DNA from 4 places in the Colwellia aquaemaris genome. Region 1 is predicted to be linked to each of the others. Evidence: predicted binding sites of a transcription regulator. Region 1 holds the regulator's gene; each other region holds the start of a gene.
The links. The regulator sigma-54, encoded in region 1, starts transcription at its own class of promoters, with help from an activator protein. The targets are predictions, from matches to a motif close to GTTGGCACGNNNNTNGNNT.
Positions count from the first base shown of each region.

Region 2: AC27HL_RS17255 (PEP-CTERM sorting domain-containing protein) is a predicted target of sigma-54. The motif match lies at 2,886-2,904, and genes of this name have one in related genera.
Region 3: pdsR (proteobacterial dedicated sortase system response regulator) is a predicted target of sigma-54. The motif match lies at 2,957-2,975, and genes of this name have one in related genera.
Region 4: AC27HL_RS18685 (DUF2884 family protein) is a predicted target of sigma-54. The motif match lies at 1,792-1,810, and genes of this name have one in related genera.

Region 1 covers NZ_BAAJLV010000001.1:433,053-438,240, reverse strand. The annotation lists gene lptC (LPS export ABC transporter periplasmic protein LptC) at 1-332, shown strand, start outside; gene lptA (lipopolysaccharide transport periplasmic protein LptA) at 298-843, shown strand; gene lptB (LPS export ABC transporter ATP-binding protein) at 844-1,575, shown strand; gene AC27HL_RS01975 (RNA polymerase factor sigma-54) at 1,641-3,149, shown strand; gene hpf (ribosome hibernation promoting factor) at 3,187-3,474, shown strand; gene ptsN (PTS IIA-like nitrogen regulatory protein PtsN) at 3,505-3,957, shown strand; gene rapZ (RNase adapter RapZ) at 3,964-4,818, shown strand; gene AC27HL_RS01955 (HPr family phosphocarrier protein) at 4,833-5,105, shown strand.
Region 2 covers NZ_BAAJLV010000008.1:53,542-58,729, forward strand. The annotation lists gene AC27HL_RS17240 (GlxA family transcriptional regulator) at 8-946, opposite strand; gene AC27HL_RS17245 (YybH family protein) at 1,056-1,460, shown strand; gene AC27HL_RS17250 (choice-of-anchor A family protein) at 1,710-2,669, shown strand; gene AC27HL_RS17255 (PEP-CTERM sorting domain-containing protein) at 3,073-3,696, shown strand; gene AC27HL_RS17260 (hypothetical protein) at 4,028-4,462, shown strand; gene AC27HL_RS17265 (hypothetical protein) at 4,589-4,789, shown strand; gene AC27HL_RS17270 (hypothetical protein) at 5,180-5,188, shown strand, end outside.
Region 3 covers NZ_BAAJLV010000005.1:115,490-120,677, forward strand. The annotation lists gene pdsS (proteobacterial dedicated sortase system histidine kinase) at 1-2,138, opposite strand, end outside; gene pdsR (proteobacterial dedicated sortase system response regulator) at 2,151-2,882, opposite strand; gene pdsO (sortase-associated OmpA-like protein PdsO) at 3,118-3,951, shown strand; gene AC27HL_RS14780 (DUF924 family protein) at 4,176-4,718, shown strand; gene AC27HL_RS14785 (YqaE/Pmp3 family membrane protein) at 4,835-4,993, shown strand; gene AC27HL_RS14790 (VOC family protein) at 5,144-5,188, shown strand, end outside.
Region 4 covers NZ_BAAJLV010000011.1:33,637-38,824, forward strand. The annotation lists gene AC27HL_RS18675 (cold-shock protein) at 214-423, shown strand; gene zapE (cell division protein ZapE) at 520-1,674, shown strand; gene AC27HL_RS18685 (DUF2884 family protein) at 1,874-2,677, shown strand; gene AC27HL_RS18690 (tRNA-uridine aminocarboxypropyltransferase) at 2,834-3,610, shown strand; gene AC27HL_RS18695 (DUF3010 family protein) at 3,711-4,148, shown strand; gene AC27HL_RS18700 (M3 family metallopeptidase) at 4,220-5,188, opposite strand, start outside.

The sequences.
Region 1 (5,188 bases):
TTGAGTATCCGCGTTATACCTTATACCCAAAAAACAACAAACCAACGTGGCAAGTAACCGCTAACGAAGGCACACTGTATAATAACAATCGAGTTAGATTGGAAAATCGCGTACGCTTAATTGCTACTGACAAGGAAAGCTTAATACAAGAAGTACACGGCAAAAATTTAGAAATGGACTTAAAAAGTAATATTATTAGCTCAGAACAAACTATTCTGATATTAGGTAAAGGATTTACTATGTATGGCTCAGGATTAATTGTAGACTTAAACACAACTCAGATGACATTGACCGAACATGTACAAACCATTTACAAAAAAACTAAAAGTTAGCTTAGCTTGCATTGCTACGGCAATATTCTTAACACCGGCAGTGAATGCTGAAAAATTTGATGTTGACCAAGAAATTAAAATTTCTTCTTCTCGACAGGCCGCTGATCTAAAAAACAAGATATTCAGCTATATCGACAATGTCATTATCTCGCAAGGCACGCTCACCATTAACGCAGAGTTAGTGCAAGTTATTGCCCAAGACAAAAGCGAAGATAAAATTTATATTGCCAAAGGCTCACCTGCTACATTTGCACAAACCTTAGAAGACGGCAGCCCAATTAACTTACAAGCTAATGAAATTAGATATGAACCAGCAAAAAAAATCGTCATTATTTCAGGCAACGCCTTACTAACCCAAGAAGGCAGTGAAGTCAGTGGTAATAAAATCACCTATAACTTTGAAACTGAATACGTCAATGCTGAAAGCTTAGAAAATACGGTTGTTGAAACAGTGCTACAACCTAAAAACAAACCTGAATTACCGAAAGAGAAAAAGGAAAAGCAGAACTAAATGTCAAAATCTACATTATCTGCAACGGGTTTAGCGAAATCTTATAAAGGCCGAAAGGTTGTTAAAAACGTTAGTTTAAAAGTATCGGCTGGACAAATTGTCGGCTTACTTGGCCCTAATGGCGCCGGTAAAACAACCTCATTTTATATGATTGTAGGCTTAGTAAACAATGATAGCGGTGCCATCGTATTAAATGACGAAGACTTAACATTACTGCCAATGCATGAACGTGCTCGCAAAGGTATTGGCTACTTACCGCAAGAAGCCTCTATATTTCGAAAATTGTCTGTATATGACAACATCATGGCCATTTTACAAACTCGAAAATCATTATCAGATATCGAGAAAGAAGAAAAGCTTGAGCATTTATTAGAAGAATTTAATATCGGCCATATTAAAGATAATTTAGGAATGAGCTTATCTGGTGGCGAACGTCGCCGAGTTGAAATTGCTCGCGCTCTTGCCGCCGATCCTAAATTTATTTTATTAGATGAGCCATTTGCCGGTGTTGATCCAATTTCAGTAGGTGATATAAAAAAAATTATCCTACACTTAAAAGAACGAGGCATAGGTATTTTGATAACCGACCACAACGTACGAGAGACCTTAGACGTATGTGAACATGCCTATATTGTTAGCCATGGTGAACTAATTGCAGAAGGTGACGCGGATCAAATTCTTGCAAATCAACATGTAAGAGATGTATACCTAGGCGAACAATTCACGCTATAGTTAATAGCAGGCTTTAGCAATAAAATAACAATGTGTTAAATAGTAACAGGGAAAAGAAAACCTAAATGCGTCCTACTCTGCAGCTCCGTATCGGACAACAGTTAACCATGACCCCGCAATTGCAACAAGCAATTAAGTTGTTGCAACTGTCGACTTTAGACTTACAGCAAGAGATTCAGGAAGCGCTTGAAAGTAATCCGCTGCTTGAAATGGATGAAAATCAAGTAAACACTTCAGAAAGCACCCCTGATAATTTAGAAGAGGCCTTTTCAGCCAATGTTGGCGAAGCCTCAGAAGTCACTCTTTCAGATGGTAGCGAAGATTCAGCGCCAACGATTGACGAAATAAGCTCAGCCGAAGGTTTAGCAAAAACAGATATTCCGGAAGAGTTAAATAACGATACCACTTGGGATGACAATTTTAGTGCCGGTGCTAGCAGTGGTGCGGTAGGTCCAGCCTCAGAAGATTATACTTATCAAGGTGAAACTAAAGACTCTATTCAAGACCACTTATTATGGCAAATGGAGCTAAGCCCTTTTACAGAAACAGACCAAGCTATTGCTACAGCCATTATTGAAGCGGTTGACGAAGCCGGCTACTTAACTGTATCTGCAGAAGAAATATTGGAAAGTGTTGGCATAGAAGACGTAGAGCTTGATGAAGTTGAAGTTGTACTTAAACGCATCAACGTATTTGACCCAGTTGGTGTTGCAGCTCGTTCCATCCCCGAATGTTTATTAATACAGTTAAATCAATTTTCCAGCGATACGCCATGGTTAGAAGAGAGCAAGTTAGCTGTTAGTAAATATATCGATTTACTTGGTAACCGCGACTACCGTCAATTAATGCGAAAACTGCGCTTAAAAGAAGACCAATTACGTGAAGTCATTCGCTTAATCCAAACCCTTGACCCTCGCCCAGGTGACAGTGTTATCAAAAGCGAAGAACAATATGTTATTCCTGATGTTTCAGTAGAAAAGAAAAATGGTCGTTGGACGGTCGAATTAAACCCTGACACTGCCCCTAAGCTTTCAGTGAATCAGCAATATGCGGCAATGTCTCGTTCAATGAAATCTTCTACCGACTCACAATTTATTCGCTCAAATTTGCAAGAAGCAAAATGGTTTATTAAGAGCTTAGAAAGCCGAAACGATACCTTGTTAAAAGTATCTAATTGTATTGTGCAACGCCAGCAAGGCTTCTTCGAACACGGGCCAGAGGCAATGCGCCCTATGGTTTTGAATGACATTGCTGAAGCGGTTGATATGCATGAGTCAACAATTTCTCGGGTTACTACGCAAAAGTACATGCATACGCCAAGAGGTATTTTTGAGTTAAAGTATTTCTTCTCTAGTCATGTTAGTACCGAAAATGGCGGTGAATGTTCATCAACAGCTATTCGTGAACTTATTAAAAAGCTCGTTTCTGCAGAAATTCCAGCCAAGCCGCTAAGTGATAGCAAAATGGCTGATATTCTGGCAGAACAAGGTATTAAAGTAGCAAGACGCACTATCGCTAAATATCGCGAATCACTTTCAATACCACCATCGAATCAACGTAAAAGCCTATTGTAGGTTTGGTTTATTTACCCGAAAAAGAGGATTGAAGCATATGCAAATTAATCTTACCGGACACCATGTCGATGTTACCGATTCATTACGTGATTATGTTAATGGAAAATTTGAAAAGCTTGAGCGACATTTTGATCATATAAACAATGTTCATGTAGTTTTAACCGTTGAAAAGCTTAATCAAATTGCTGAATCAACGGTTCACCTAAGTGGCAGTGAAGTACATGCTAAAGCTGAAAATAGCGATATGTATGCTTCTATCGATTCATTAATCGATAAGCTCGACCGCCAAATATTAAAATATAAAGGCAAAATTAGTAAACACTAATATCCCTCTCATTAGGTCTTTGAAGTAATTATGAAGTTGCAAGACATCTTAACTCCGGACTGCACAATATGTGCAGCTCCGGGCTCCAGCAAAAAACGTGTATTAGAATATTTAAGTAGCTTAGCTTCAGAGAAATTACCCAATCACGATACATTTCAGTTATTAGAGAGCTTAATTAAGCGTGAGAAAATGGGCTCTACAGGTATTGGAAATGGTATTGCCATTCCACATGGTCGTTTAGAAAATGCCGAAAAACCAATTGCCGTCGTTATCACCACCGAACAAGCCATTAATTTTGATTCTATTGATCATCGCCCTGTAGATATTTTTATCGCCTTATTTGTTGCTGAAGAAGAATGCCAAAATCACCTATGTACACTACAAAGCATTGCCCAAACATTTCGTGATAAACAATTTTGTAAACAAGTCCGCAAGTGTGACAATAGCCAAGCACTATTCGACTTAATCCAACAAGCGAGTTAAATTGTAATGAAGCTAATTATTGTCAGTGGTCGCTCGGGATCTGGTAAAAGTGTTGCGCTACGTGTTTTAGAAGACTTAGGCTATTACTGTGTTGACAACATTCCTGTTAATTTATTGCCGGCACTAACCCATACAGTCATTAATGATTATGAAAATGTTGCCGTCAGTCTCGATGTTCGCAACATGCCAGCAGATCCTAATGATGTACCAGAAATAATCGACTATTTGCCCAGTGCGGTTGAGCTAAATTTATTATATTTAGACGCAGATGATAGCGATCTCATTCGACGTTTTAGTGAAACTCGACGCTTGCACCCCTTGATCAAACAAAATATCGCTCTTGACCAAGCGATTGCGCTCGAAAAGCAACTCCTTGAACCCATTGCTACACGTGCGCACTTGTATATAAATACCAGCCAATTGTCACCGCATCAATTAGCCGATCTAGTACGCGAAAGAATTCTCGGCAAGAAATCTGGTTCTATGGTAATTGTGTTCGAATCTTTTGGTTTTAAACATGGCGTTCCTCAGGATGCTGACTATGTTTTTGATGCTCGCTTTTTACCTAATCCATATTGGGATAAAGAACTAAAAAGTCACACAGGGCTAGATAAACCTGTACAAGACTTTCTAGCAAGCCAACCAATAGTCACTAAGTTTATCTGGCAAATTAACAGTTTTATGATGACCTGGTTACCGCATCTAGAACGCAACAATCGCAGCTATGTCACTATCGCGATTGGTTGCACAGGAGGAAAACACAGATCGGTTTATATCGCGGAGCTTCTTGCTAATAATATGCGAAAAGAGCGTGATGATGTGCAATCTCGCCATCGTGACTTAACACTTGCCAGTACCTGATTTCACCAATAACTATGCCAATTGACCGCCAAGTAAAAATAATTAATAAGCTAGGGCTACACGCCCGAGCAGCAACTAAATTGGCACAACTTAGCCAGAAGTTTAATGCCTCTATTACCATAGAACTTGAAGGTAACCATGCTGACGCCAACAGCATCATGGGCTTAATGTTACTAGCTGGCGCACAGGGTAAAATTGTCAATGTCATTACCTCAGGTACAGATGCTGAACTTGCATTAAACGAAGTTTGTCAATTATTTAGTGATAAATTTGATGAGGACGAGTAATAAAACTTGCCCTATCTGCTCAACCAGTTTTTAAGTCAATAAAAAAGCTGCGAAAAATAACAAATTACGATAAACTCAGTCTC
Region 2 (5,188 bases), on a different contig from region 1:
CGAGAAATTAAACAAACCTCGCTTTAAAGGCACTTGGGCTAAGGCCAATTACTTTAATAAACACTTTACGGAAACTGTTGACGTCGTCGTAACCGACGTTGGCAGATATTTGTTCAAAACTTTGTTTGCTGGTTTCTAATAATTCACAGGCTTTTTGTACGCGCAGGCGTTGAATGTATTGCATCGGCTTAAGTGAAGTTGCGCTAGTAAAGTGTCGTAAAAAAGTGCGTTCACTTAATATGGCAATTTCTGCTAATTTTTTAATGGTGATTGGCTGTGAAAAGTTGGCTTGTAGATAATGTTGCACGTTAAGTATCGCTTGGTTGCCATGACTAAATGACGGCGTAAAACTGCCATAGTAACGTTGTTCTCGCTTACCAGTATCAACAATCAGTAGCTTACCTAGTTTGCGCATAATATGCGGCTTCATAAATTGTGCAACTAGCTCTAGCCCTAAGTCTAGCCACGACATTAGCCCACCAGCACAAATAATATCGCCGTCGTTTATCAGTAAACTTTCTATGTTTAATTTTACTTTTGGAAAGGTTTCAGCAAACTGTTCCGCTAACTGCCAATGAGTTGTTGCCGTACGGTTATCAAGTAAACCCGTATGCGCCAAGGTAAAAGCGCTGGCGCATGCCGAGCACAAAATTGCCCCTGAATGATGGCTGGTTTTTAACAGTGACAGCAGTTCTTCAGGTGGTTGTTGAAAATACTCTTCATTTGAATTTGGCGGCAAAATAACTAGGTCAAAATGTTGGCTGGCGATAGCATCAAACTGGCTATTAAGTTTCTCAGGCTGAATAAGGTGAATGACAAAAGTGCTATTTAACTGCTGCTGATTGGCAATTTTGTTCGCCATGGTAAATAGTTCAGTTAAACCATGCACGGCACTTTGCAGTGCTTGCGGGTAATCGATTAGCGCAATATGGATTTGTTTTGTCATAATTAAACCGTTTTATGTCAGTTACGCCATAGGTATGAGTTGTGCAAGTTTTGCATAATATCACCCACTAACCAAGTATTAAGCTAATCGAAAAAGCTAGGAGCTAAACATGACAGAGCAAAAAATAGGGCAAAAACAAGTTTCACAACCAGCACAAGCACGCGTATTACAAGCGGTTAACGAGGCAAGTGCTAGATGGAAAGCGGCCTTTAACCGTGGTGACTATGTAGGTTGTGCGGCGCAATACGAAGTTGATGCGGTAATGAATGCCATGCCATTTGGCCAATTTGTTGGTCGAGAAGCTATTCAAGGTTTTTGGCAGCAACTTATTGCTGATGGTTTTTCAGGTGTTGACTATGTTGAGCCAAGCATTGAAGTACTTGATGAAAACAGCGCGGTATTAAAGTCAGACTGGAAAATGAATAAAGCCGCAGGCGTTATCACCAATGAGCTATGGGTTCTACAAAATGATGGCACAGCGAAGTTGCGCGAAGATGATTTTGAAGCGCAATAAGGCAAGTACCAAACAGTAACGGTATAAATGATTTACTTATTTTTGCTTATTTATTGATAGTTAATAAAATGGTCGTTATTTGCACAAGTTATATTGTAATGCGAGTTTTAGGTTGTCAGATAAATTTACAATGTATTATTTAATGTTGATTGTGTTTGTATTAAATATATAAATATCAATGTGTTGACGGGTTGGTCTGACCTTTGCTTTGTCGCCAGCATTAAATAATTTTGTTTGAGTAGTATTTATATGAATTTCAATCGCTTATTTGTTGTTAGTTGTGGTTTATTATTGTCTAGCGTAACTTGTTCAGTAAATGCCAGCTTTATTGATCTTGGAGCGGCAAAAAACTATAACGCTTTTATTCATAAAGACTTCTCGGCAACTAGTAGCGACGTTGAAGGACGTATGGCCGCGGGCGGCGATGTTTCCATTAGCAATTACAGTGTCAACATTAAACATGGTAGCCAATTATATGCCGATACGAGTAGTTCGCCGGCGTTAGTGGTTGGTGGTGATCTAAATTTCACTAGTGGCCAAGTGGCGGGCGATGTATTTGTAGGCGGTAATTACACACCCACTGCAAGTGGTACAGTTACCAACGGTACTGTTCAGTCAGGTGGTATTGCGCCGATTAATTTTGATGACGAATTTGATGCATTAATTGATTTAGCTGTTGAATTGGCATTATTGCCGGAAAACAGCACCGCGACTGATTTATGGTCAACCCAACATTTAGTTGGTGCTGGCAGCAATGGTGTAGCGAACGACTTGCATGTGTTTAATTTAGACGCTTCAGATATGCTATTTAGTGACTATTTATTATCAGAAGTGGATAAAGGCGATACCGTATTATTTAATGTTGCGGGGACTGATATTGCAACCAGCTGGGGAAATTTTGCTGGTTCTGACAATTCATTATTCGATTTTTCTGAAAATATACTATTTAATTTTTTCGAAGCGGAAACATTAACGATAAATGCCGCAATGTACGGTTCTATTTTAGCACCTAAAGCGAGTATTGAAGCGCCTCATGGTGTGATTTGGGGGCAGGTAATTGCTGAATCATGGCATGGCAATACGCAAATAAACGATAACCTTTTTGTTAGTAAAAAGCCGAATGTAGGAGTTACCGTACCTGAGCCAGCTACGTTAGCTATATTTGCATTAGGAATTATGGGGCTTTTGGTTCGTAAATCTAAAAAATAAGCATCATTCTTCTTAAAAAAGGCATCATAATTATGGTGCCTTTTTTTGTGGTCATTTCATCTACTTTATTAGGCCGCTTTTACAAAATAAATAGCTGTTATGGCTGTAAGTTGTATTTTATTTGTTTCAATTATTATGCAGCATTTATTTAATTCTCATATTAAAGCGTAAAGCCTCAATTTGAACTTGTTAGTTAATGATATGTATTTATTACTCTTTGGCTCGTGCAGCGTTTTACGGGGCTACATTTCTGCGAACTGTTTATTTGCTTTACAGTTCTTAATTGTAAATTTCTTTTCTTTTCTTAACTTGTTGTAAATAAAAGGAAATAAAAATTGGCTTGCTAATTGCTGTAACTGCGTGATTGGGGTTTACGTTTTATAATAAAATATTGGAGTGTTGTATGAAGCTTAAAGCAGTATTGTTTAGCATGGTTTTACTGGTAAGTGGTTATGTTAATGCAGGAATAATATCAACTATTGGTACATCAGGAACTGATTTTAGGTGTCTCGGCACTGCAGGAAGCTGTGGCCAAACTTTTGGGCAAACATTTACGGTAACCGGTTCGGATACTTACCTTGATGATTTCGGTCTTGTTTTGTCTAGAGTTGATAATGGGCCTTTAAATGTTCAATTTAAGTTATTCTCATGGGATGGCTCAAATATATCAGGTGCTTCCCTTTTTCAAAGTTCTGTATTATCGGTAAATAATTCAATAAGCCAATTATATACTTTTGATACTAATGTTAACCTAGTTAGCGGAAATCAATACATGGCACTTTTTGACACTTCAGGGATTGGCAATACAACTGCTCCAAGAAGTGGATTTACTAGTATTGGTAGCGCTAGTTATGCAGGTGGAGACTTCTTTTGGGAAAGAACATCTGGAAATGGTGCTTGGAACTTTTCTGGTGGTGATACACTTTTTACAGCTAATTTAACTAGTGCCTCTGTACCTGAGCCATCTACGTTAGCTATATTTGCATTAGGAATTATGGGTCTTTTGGTTCGTAAATCTAAAAAATAAGCATCATTCTTCTTAAAAAAGGCATCATAATTATGGTGCCTTTTTTTGTGGCCATTTCGTCTACTTTATTAGGCCGCTTTTACAAAATAAATAGCTGTTATGGTTGTAAGTTATATTTTCGCTGCTTCAATGCTAATGTAGTATTCATTCAATTCTTATTTTTATATCACTGTGAATTCTCACTAACACCATAACTTAATTGAAATTAGGTTTTATAGTTTCTAATTAGTTGAAATTGTGTGATATTAAATCATAGTAAATAAATTTTATGAGGTAGGCATGTACTCATGCTCCCTCATGGAAGTCGCTAATAAATACAAAGGATGGTTCAATGAAAGTTTTAAGCCTAGTGTTACTACTCATTTCGTTTCATGTTTCAGCACACGCTCAAGATGGCGTTGTGGTACATATTCTTCCCGATAAATTAGTTTTATCAAATAGCTGCGTAGCGAGGGCTGATATTCAGTCTAAAGAATTTTCACTTTTGTATGCTTGTAAAGATTCGAGAAATACCATGTATTTTTATAACTTTCGCTTAAATGATGCTGATTTAGTCGCCGAATTTAAGAAAGATTCAACTGATGTTGTAGTCAATAAAAGTCACTTTAAGTCTTATACTCTTTATGAAATATCGGCTAAAAATGCCGACAATAAGCCAATAAAATTTGTTTCTTATTGTACTAAAGAGCTATGTCTTGATTTAGTTAGTGATGATGAGTTTGAAAAATCAATTCAAGACTCTATAACGTCGCAATTACGTGGTTAGTATTAATAACAAGCTGTGCAAGGTTTGGCTCTAGTTCGGCCTTGCTTTACATTTTAGCCAAGTATTTTGCTGGTTGGAGTCGCGTTATGTGATTCATCATATTATTAACTAACAAATGGAGTTTTGATGTCATCTCAAATTGGAAACCTGATCAGTGTTGTATTAGTTTGGGCACTAGTCGCATATATATTTGTTTTTGGTTTTGCTCAAATCAAGTGGACAGGGTGGGAAGGAGGACTTCCATGGCTAGCTGGCGTTGTGTGCCTTTTTAGCAGTGCTGGTTTTACGTCAAAATGGCTAATGCATAAAGTTGTTGTTCAAAATTAAAATCATATGAAAAGCCATTACGGTAATGGCCTTTTCAATGTAAGTTTCCAATCTGTTGCTTGATTGGACTGATTTTAACTAGATATATGGCTCTGAGTTAGTAAGGTGTATTTGTTTAATTCTTATATTCATATTAGTGAGAAGCTTTAGTAAAAAGCAGAAGGCAGGGGTTTATCTATTTAATATCTTGATATTAAGTACAAATGCGCCTTTTAAATTTTTCGTATTACTGTGAACTCTAACTAATTCCGTATTTTGTGCCTCATTTAGTTTTTTCTAGTTTCTAAAGTATTGAAATTGTGTGATATTAATGTCAATTAAATCAATTTTATGTGGCGGGAATTACTGAGACGTCTACATAATAAGCTGTTATACATCAAGGAAGGTTTAGTGTCTGTC
Region 3 (5,188 bases), on a different contig from region 1:
TGACAAATTAAACGAGCAATATATAAACCTAAGCCTAAATGGGGCTGTTCATTATTGTGCTTTTGCCGAATCGATACCATGGAATCAAAAAGCTGCTCACTCATCTGTTCTGGTAACAAAGCGCCAGTATTTTTAATGGCGATAATACATTCTTGTGCTTGTTGAGCAAATGCTAACGCTACTTTTTGATCGTCAGAAAATTCAACCGCGTTGGCGATAACTTTATCAAGTAGTTGTGCAATATGTTCAGGTGAGCCGTTTATTCGGTATTGTCCTTCAGGAATATTACTATAGCTAAAGTTAATATCTTGATAAATTAGCTGGTAACCTTGCATACAGCCATTAATCACTTCACCAAGGTCGAACTGAGTTTTATCGGTGTTTTGCAATATTTGTTCAATACGTGTCGCTTCGTTCATATTGGTTAAAATAAGGCTAAGTCTTTCAACACCACGTTGTGCTCGGGTTAAATATGGATTTTCATGTTCCTGTGCGTTTTCATCCATGCCATCATTATGATTTAGGCTTTGGTGCTGCATGGCTAAAGTTTCTAACGATGTGCGAACAACTGCTATTGGGGTGCGTAATTCGTGTGAAAGCCGAGACGACATATTCTCCAAATAATGATTGTATTGGCCAAGGCGATTAACCGCGGTGGCAAAACTTCGTGATAAATCGCCAATTTCATCATTGGTAGTAGAAGTGTCAACGTTACCGTTAATTCTGCCGTGTTCATCAATAGCAAGCTCAGCTTGATTACTTAAAGTTCTGATACGATTAGAAATACGAGAAGCGAATAGGAAAAATGCCAGTGCGCCAAGTAACATAATGGCCAGTATCGAACTAAATAGCTTCTCAAGCGCTTGGTTTCTAAGGGTACGAATACCATTAGTGGTTTCTTCGACTATCACCACACCTTTGACACTTTCGTCGATAAATATCGGGTAAGCCGCAGACAGTACAACGGCTTTTTGATCGGTTGATAGTCGCCACTGCGACATAGGGTTACCGCTCAAGGCGCTTTCTATGTGTTTGCCCGTTAGGTTTTCAGAGTCGTAGAGCTGATCAATAAAGTTACGCGGTGGTTGCGTGAGAATTTTCTCATAAAAAGGCTTTAGCCAGTTTTTTTCAACACTATACCAAGTATTTTTAATACCAGCCCAAATAGGATTATTTGAAATTGCCTCATTGTTACTGCTATTAATGCGCTTATTCCATACGCCGCTGGCTTGTTTGATATCTCCGGCTCTTGCCAATACTCTGTGATGTTGGTCAACCACCCAAATACTCGAGTTAGTATAACTCATGCCTTTTACAATACGCTCAATTTCTGGCGACGGTACCAATATTGTGCCTAAGGTTTCTCTAGAGCTAGGGTCAGCAGAGCCGAGAGAGCTAACAATATTGCCTAAGTTTTTGTCAACATCATGCACTGCAAATGCTATATGGTCGTTAAATTCTGTCAGTGGTAGTCTAATTTCAACATTGTAGCCTTGATTTGTGTCTCGCCAATGGCCTTGAATTTGTGTTGCCGGAACTGGAATATTGTTTTCAATGTCGGTAATACGATAGGCATCAATCCAACCGGTGGTTTTGTTACTGATAATAAAGCGACTAAATACGCCTTTTGGATTAATAAAAGCAAGTTCTAAGTGATCATTTTTAACAATACTACGGGCGTTGCTATTGCGATAAATAACTTCGTTGTCGTTAACTGAAAAATATAAATACAGATACTTGCCATATGTGCCTACAGCGGCAGTAAAGTTCACAGATAACTGTTCGGGTGGCAGTTGCGTATAAAGTTGGTTGTTTTGCTGATAAAAATGAGCCTTGTTGGCAAAGTCAGGCCAATCGTTATTTAAGCCGTCTAACTGAATAGGGGCAGATAAGGCATAACTATATAAATCTTTACCTTTTTCTACGCTGGGTAAAAAGCTCGCCTGATTGTTAAATAAATTGGCTCTTTCATGCATTGCGGTGGCTAATGCTCTTGCTGTACCAATAATGGTTTGTTCTTGACCATAACGCAGGTACTTTTCCATTTCCCAAACGTATTGGTAGCCAAACCAAGGAATGGTAAAGAGAAAACTAGAAAGTAAAAGTAATTTGCTTCTTAAGCCAAAGCGCCATTTCATCGTCATTAGTTGTTATTGACCTTGCTCGTTCGCAGTGGACTGCTCAAGCACTTGGCTTTGATTCCATCGATATCCCATGCCGTAAACGGTATCAATGCAATTAAATTTTGCGTCTATTCGGGTAAACTTTTTTCTGATCCGCTTGATATGTGAAGTGATAGTGGAGTCATCAACATAGATTTTTGAATCTTGCATTAACTGGCTTCTATTTTTTACATGGCCAGGGTGCTTTGCTAATGCATAGAGCATCCAAAACTCGGTGATGGTTAAATCAACTAACTCTTCTCTCCATTGTATCGTCATACGCTGACTATCAATAGTTAAGGCATCTAGTTTTAATAAGTGATCAGTTTGTTGTGGCTTGCCTAAGGCATCTTGTCGACGAAATAAGGCGGCAATGCGTGCGGCTAAATGCGGTAGGCTAATATCTTTGGTTAAGTAGTCATCGGCACCTATTCTTAGCCCTGATACGGTATCAACGTCACTGTCGCGGGCGGTTAGAAATATGATGGGTAAAGTATTCGATTTTGTTCTGAGCCACTGGCAAAGCTCAAAACCAGCATCATACTCATGCTCTAAACCAATATCTAATATTGCTAAATTAGGTAAACGTAAAGCAAAAGCCTGCATAGCTGTGGTTTTGTTTGGATACGTTTGTACTTGATATCCCTGCAATCGTAGGGCGTCTGCGTAGTTTTCTCTTATTGCTGCATCGTCTTCAACTATAGCGATTCGTTTTGACATCTTAAATGATTACCTTATTAACTGTGGTTTGCATCATATCGAATAATTCATAGTGATGCTGCTAATAGTTGTAATTGCCATAATCTTGCCACATTTGCTCAGTGAATTGTCATTTTTGCGTCGGTAAGTGGCCGTTTTCCTGCGTTTTAATAGCTCTATCGAAAACGAGATAAGTGAGTTAACAAAACTCAAATACTCAATGATTTAACTATTACTTTTTATTAAGGGAAACACTATGACTACGCAAAACTTAACAATCAATACTAAAGGCAAGAAAGCAACCGCTAATACATTAGTTAGTGCGGCTTTAATTTCGGTTTTGTCAATTACGCCAGCATTTGCAACATCCCACAATCAAGCCCAGCTCTCGCCAACTAGTATTGAAGAGGCACAGCGAAACGAAGAAATAGGTTTTGGTGCAGGTGTTGTTATTGGCGCTATTTTTGGTGGCCCAGCGGGGGCTTTTATTACTGGCTTGGCAGGTAACTTTATTGCAAAAAATATAAATGCAGAGGATGAAATTGAACACATATCAACGGCTTACCAACAAGAGAAACAAAGCAATGAAATGGCGTTGGCTATGTATCAAGAAAAAATTGCAAACACCGAGCAAGCGTACCAAGAAGAGTTATTTGCGCTAGAAAAAAACTATCAAAAAACAAGTCTATTGCAAGCTCAAAACTTACTCATGAGCTTACAGTTCTCTACTGGCTCAAGTGAAATTAAAGATCATTATCAAGAGCAATTGACAGCGTTAGTGAATATCGTCCAGCAATCGCCACAACTAACTATTGATCTTTCAGGCTATACCGACAAACAAGGTAGTGATGAATTAAATCAAGCATTGTCGTTAGCACGTATCAATGCTGTTAAAAATGCCTTAATTGATCAAGGCGTAGCAGCAGAACGAATAAATTTATTTGCCTATGGTGAGCAGCAACCGGTTGTTGCTTCTAATGACAAGGAAGTCAGCTTTTACGACCGCCGAGTTGTTATTAAGTTAAAAAATGAAGCAATAGCTAATAAGTCTTCAGAAAATAGTGATTCGCAAGTGGCAAAGAACTTTTAAACCGCGTATTTATTAACTAGTTGATTTTATGTTGGAAAATGTAGGAGGTGAAACACAGAAACAGTAAACTAAATTATTCCCAGTTATATTGAATTTAAATTGCAGTGAAAGCCAAGGTTTATGCCTTGGTTTTTTATTATTTCTAGGTTTTCGTTACAGTAGCTAGACATTACTGAATATTTCAGTCTAAGCTGTTGAACATATGAGTTATCAGGTGAGTATAAATGAAGAATTATCTAACGGTTCTAGATTTTTGGTTTGATGAAATATCGCCAGAGCAATGGTGGATAAAAGATCCAAACTTTGATCAAGAAATAAAAGCGCGTTTTCTTGATTTACATAAAAGTGCCAATTGTGGCGAGCTGTTTCATTGGCGTAATACTGCGCAAGGGCGGTTAGCTGAAATACTAGTGCTGGATCAATTTTCTCGGAATATTTTTCGAGATACCGCCAAAGCATTTGCATCAGATACACTTGCCTTGGTTTTGGCACAAGAAGCGGTAAGTTTAGGTGCAGATAAAACACTCGCTGACAATCAACGTAGTTTTATGTATTTACCCTATATGCATAGTGAATCAGCAGCAATCCATCAACAGGCCATAAAGTTATATACTGAGCTAGGTAATGAATCGAACTTGTCGTTTGAATTAAAGCATCAAGAAATAATTGCTCGTTTTGGTCGTTATCCACACCGAAATAATATACTTGCTCGTCAGTCTACTGCAGAGGAGTTAGAATTTTTACAACAACCTGGCTCGTCATTTTAATATCGCTGAACAATATCATTTACTGAGCCAGCAAAAATCTCGATTTGTGCTATTAATTAAGTGGCTAAGCAGTAACTTTAGCTTTGTATAACAACAATTAAAAATAGGAAGTTAGTATGAATAAATTAGTACATATCATTCTTGCCATTTTTTTACCGCCTGTAGCTGTTTTTCTTAAGTCTGGGGTTGGAAAAGGTTTGCTGATCAACATAATTTTATGTTTGTTTTTCTTTATCCCGGGTGTTTTACATGCCATTTGGTTAATTACCAAATAACAAGTACACGACACTTTACTTGCACATAGGCAATAAAATTTACCTAAGTAGGTTAAGTTGAAGAGAACTATGGTCCCATTGCAGTTTTAACTATTGCAGTGGGACTAATGTTTTAACGCATGACAATATAAAAGTATTGGAGAATAAATTATGAAATTAGATTGTTTTTCTGTCAGTTTAGCAGTAAAGGATTTA
Region 4 (5,188 bases), on a different contig from region 1:
TTTTATATTGAGAATGGTGACTTTTATGCGAAACGGCTTGACTCTTGGCGGAAAGTCGATAGAATCCAACTCAGCTAGAAAGTAAGACCTATATTTATGTACAAAGTTTCGCAGTTATATCAGTAGCTCGTCCTGTTTAATAAGTAATAGCAACACTTCCTGGAAAACCGCCTTATAATAAGGCATCAATTACGAATAAATAGGATAATACAAATGTCTAATACAACTACTGGTACAGTAAAATGGTTCAACGAGTCTAAAGGTTTCGGTTTCATCGAGCAAGAATCTGGTCCAGATGTTTTTGCACACTTCTCTGCAATCTCTGGTGAAGGTTTCAAAACTCTTGCTGAAGGCCAAAAAGTACAGTTCACTGTAACTCAAGGTCAAAAAGGTCCTCAAGCTGAGAACATCGTAGCACTTTAATTAGTAATTTTAGCTGGTTTGACCGGCTAGATTATTACATAGTGTTGAAAGAGGGGAGACGAAAGTCTGCCCTTTTTTTATGCCTAAAATATTGTTATGTCGGTAACCTCTGAATATTCAAAACTACTTCACAGTAAAGCTTTGAAGCACGACCCTGAGCAATATCATGCCGTTTTAGCGCTAGATGCGTTAGCGATAAGGCTAAATTGCCGGCGAAAACGCTTATACTCACTAATTTCTCTTTTTAAAGCCGAAGCGCCAATCAGTGGCATTTATTTTCATGGTCGCGTTGGTAGAGGAAAAACCATGTTGATGGATTTATTCTATCAACAACTGCATACCACTCGTAAAAAACGCATACACTTTCATCGTTTTATGGAAAGTGTTCATACCATGTTAAATGATTTAAAAGGCTGTGAAGCGCCGCTACAACGAATAGCAAAATCTTGGGCTAAAGATGTTGATATACTTTGCTTTGATGAGTTTTTTGTTAATGATATTGCTGATGCTATGTTATTGGCTGGGCTACTGTCAGCCATGTTTGCGTTTGGTATTACTTTGATTGCTACATCGAATTGCGCACCATCTCAATTATACAACAATGGCCTGCAGCGCGAGCGTTTTCTGCCAACGATAAAATTAATAAATGAAAACTGCCAAGTGATCTCAATCGATGGCCCGGTTGATTATCGCTTGAGTGATGATGACAATATCAGCAGTCATCACCGAGATTATTTTATTAAAAACTTTGAACAAGGGGTAAGCGGTGGCATGCAAAGGCTCTTCCAAGTACTTGCAACCGGAGATGTTCAGCGGCAAAGTCGTATTATGGTGCACGGTAGACATATTACTTTTATTGCTAAAGCTGACAATGCCGTTTGGTTTGACTTTAGCGCAATATGCTCCGGTCCACGAAGTCAACGCGACTATATAAAGCTTGCCGATGACTATCAAGTTATTTTGGTGAGCAATGTACCGCAATTTTCAGGAGAGTTGCTCCCCGCTGTATTTTCAGGTGTTGAAGATGGCTATCAGCGCAGTAGTGTGGTGATGGGTGAGCTTAGGGCTTTAGATGATGAGGCTAGACGATTTATTGCCTTAGTGGATGAGTTATATGATAGAGGCATACGTTTAATTATTGAGGCAGAGGTTGATATTGCCGACTTATACCAAGGCCAGCAGTTAACATTTGAATTTGCTCGCTGCAAATCGCGATTATTTGAAATGCAAAGATTAAACTATCACGCTTGATAGACTCTAAAGTTGTTATTTTCACTAGTTTTTAAGTTATTTAACGAATTATTAGTTGTAAATATAGGTCTAAGTAAAGTGTTTGTTTTTAACTTGTTGATAAGTAAGGAGTAATTAATTGGCATCAGACTTGTAAACAAGAAGTATAACATTGAGAAACAATGCTCATTATTTGATTGGTTTATAAAGGATGGTAAATATGAAAACTTTGATTGCTTCTGCATTAATTATTGCAAGTTCTACAAGCTATGCTCACGATAATTCATTTTCTAGTAATTCATGTAACGTTGATCTAAATGGTGGCATTAAAATTAGCGCTGAAAAAATTACCTTCTCAAAAAATAAGTCACCGCTTTATAGCATTGTAAATAATGAGACATTAATCGTTAATGGTGAAAAAGTTAGTTTAACCAGAAGTCAACAATCCTTGCTAACGGAATACTCTAACAACATTCGTGGCGTTGTTCCGGAGGTTAAGAGTATCGCTTTAGACGCTATTGATTTAGCCATAGATGGCGTAAACCTTGCCTTCAATGAGTTATTGGGTGAGGGTAATGATGTAAGTGTTGATTTAACCACACAATTAACTTCAATTCGTACTGAAGTAGATAATGAGTTTGATAGTTCGAAAGATTTTTATATTGATGAAGATGGTTTTAAAGGTGACGACTTTTTCGGTGACGAGTTTGAGCAGCGTATAGAGTCGGCGGTTGAAACCACTATTCAAAACTCTATTGGTAGCTTGATGATTGCGGTAGGTCAAGAAATGTTATTTTCTGGTGGTAATATGGATGCATTTGAATCTCGTATGGAAAACTTTGGTCAACAAATAGAGCATGAAATGGAAGCGAGGGGCGAAGGCCTTGAAAAACGTGGTGAAGCCTTATGTCAGTCAGTGATCTTAATTGATGAAATGGAAGAGCAATTAAAAGGTGAAATAGATGAATTAGCGGATTTTAACTTTATCACTGCAAGCCATAAAAGTAGCCACAATGAAATTTAGTTATGTAATCTAGCTACTTGATAATTTGTCAACGATTCATCAAAGCGTTAAGGCTTATTCCTTAACGCTTTTTATTTTTATAATCGCTAATGTTTTTATTGCTAAGCGCTAAACTGCACGTTACAGTAGCGCCAAAATTTTTCTAGCCATTGATTTATGCACGCAGTTCAGAAACTTCATAAGTATCGACAAAGCTTAAGTACCACAACATACAAATCTAGAGGTCAGCGAGTTATTCGTTGTGACTTGTGTCGCTTAGCGAAACAGTTTTGTATTTGTGCATTGGTGCCAGAAGTTAGCTCAAATGCTGGATTCTTGCTGTTGATGTATGATACAGAGGTGCTAAAGCCTAGTAATACCGGGAAGCTAATTGCTGACTTAATCCCTGATACGTTTGCTTATTTATGGTCAAGAATAGAGGCGAATCCAGAGGTTTTAGCGATATTAGCGGATCCTAAATGGCAGCCTATGATTGTTTTTCCAAAAGCATATGCCGGTGAAAATAGAGAAATATATGATAATGAAGTGGCGGTTGAGTCAGGCAAACGGCCATTATTTATCATGCTAGATGGTAGTTGGCGTGAAGCGAAAAAGATTTTTCGTCGTAGCCCATATTTACAACATTTACCTGTGGTGTCATTTACGCCTCGCACACCAGGAAGTGGTTCAGCATTAAGTTCTCGTTATCAAATTCGATTAGCAGCAAATAATACTGAGCTAGCAACCGCAGAAGTTGCAGCACAAATTCTGGCCTTGGCAGGAGAGCAAACTAACGCCAATTTGTTAGATTTATGGTTTGATGTATTTAGTTATCAATATCAACGAGGTGTTTGCCAAGAAAATAAAGGTAACCCTAATGCTGTAGCTGATTATAAAGAGTTTGCTGCACTTCATGATATTTCAATTGCAGAAAATAGGCTAAAAGAAGAATAGTAGAGAAAACATAATTGAGGCTTATTTAAGTGCATGAAAAAACTGCAGCTTAGTTAAATCTAATTTATAATAACGAACACAATAGCGATGAGGTTAATTTATGAAAATATGTGGTGTTGAACTAAAAGGTAACGATGCAATTATCTGCATTATGTCAAAAGCAAACGGGTTGTACGACATACCAAAAACGCGTGTTCAAAAAATTAGCCTTGCTGATGCTAGTGACGCAGAGCAGGTTCAGGAGTTTCAATTTGCCTTTGCAAAGCTAATGGAAGATTATCAAGTTGATAAAGTGGTTATTAAAGGCCGAGCATTAAAAGGAAAGTTTGCAGGTGGCCCAGTTGGCTTTAAGTTAGAAGCCGCCATTCAATTGATTAAAGACTTACCGGTAGAAATATTGGCAGGTAGTTTTATTAAGAAATCGTTAACACGTAGTCAAATCGATATTGATTTTCGTGACACAGGTTTAAAGCAGTATCAACAACAGGCCTTTGAAACAGTGTTTGGCTTTTTTGAGGGTAGCTTATATTTACAGTAATGTAAGCTGTTAACTTTGATATGAAAAGGGTCGCTATAAGCGACCCTTTTTGATATTTCTTGCTGCAATGATTACTTGCTAGTAAGTCCGCGTCTTTCCAATAGTGGTTCAACTTTTGGGTCTTGACCACGGAAACGACGATACATTACCGTTGGGTCATCAGTGCCACCGCTTTCTAATACGTGCTTACGGTAAAGCTCTGCTGTTTTTTGATCAAAAATACCGTTTTCTTTAAATGCTAACCAAGTGTCAGCATCATAGATGTTAGACCAAATATAACCGTAATAACCCGCTGAATAACCGCCCGCAAAAATATGCGAGTAATAGCCCGTTTTATAACGAGGGGCAATTTGTTCAATTAAGCCTATTTCTTTGATGACGTTTTTCTCAAACTCATTGGCATCTTGCAAATCTGCTGTTTCTAATGAATGCCAGCTCATATCTAGTAATGCTGCAGCGAGATATTCCGTCGTACCAAAACCTTGATTAAATTTACCTGACGCTTGAATTTTCTCAACTAACACTTGAGGGATAACTTCACCGGTTTGATAATGTTTAGCAAAGTTTGCTAATACTTCAGGCTCAGTCATCCAATTTTCCATTACTTGTGACGGGTATTCAACATAATCACGTGGTAATGCGGTACCTGTTTGTGAGCGGTAGTAACCGTCTGACAATAAGCCTTGAATAGCATGACCAAACTCATGGAACAAGGTTGATGCTTGATCAAAGGTAAGTAGTGTTGGCTGGTCACCAATTGGGCGAGGGTAGTTTAATACGTTGTAGATAATTGGGGTAACGTCTTTACCATTCATGCGATATTGCTTACGGAAGCTGCTCATCCAAGCACCACCACGTTTACTTTCTCGTACGTAGTGATCAACCATGAAAATACCGATGTAACTACCGTCGCGGTCATAAACCTCAAAAGTACGTACATCTTCATGATACTTAGGTAGATCATCACGTTCTTTAAAGGTTACGCCCCAAAGTTTCTCCGCGGTATAAAAAACACCTTGCTGTGTTGCTTCTAGCGAGAA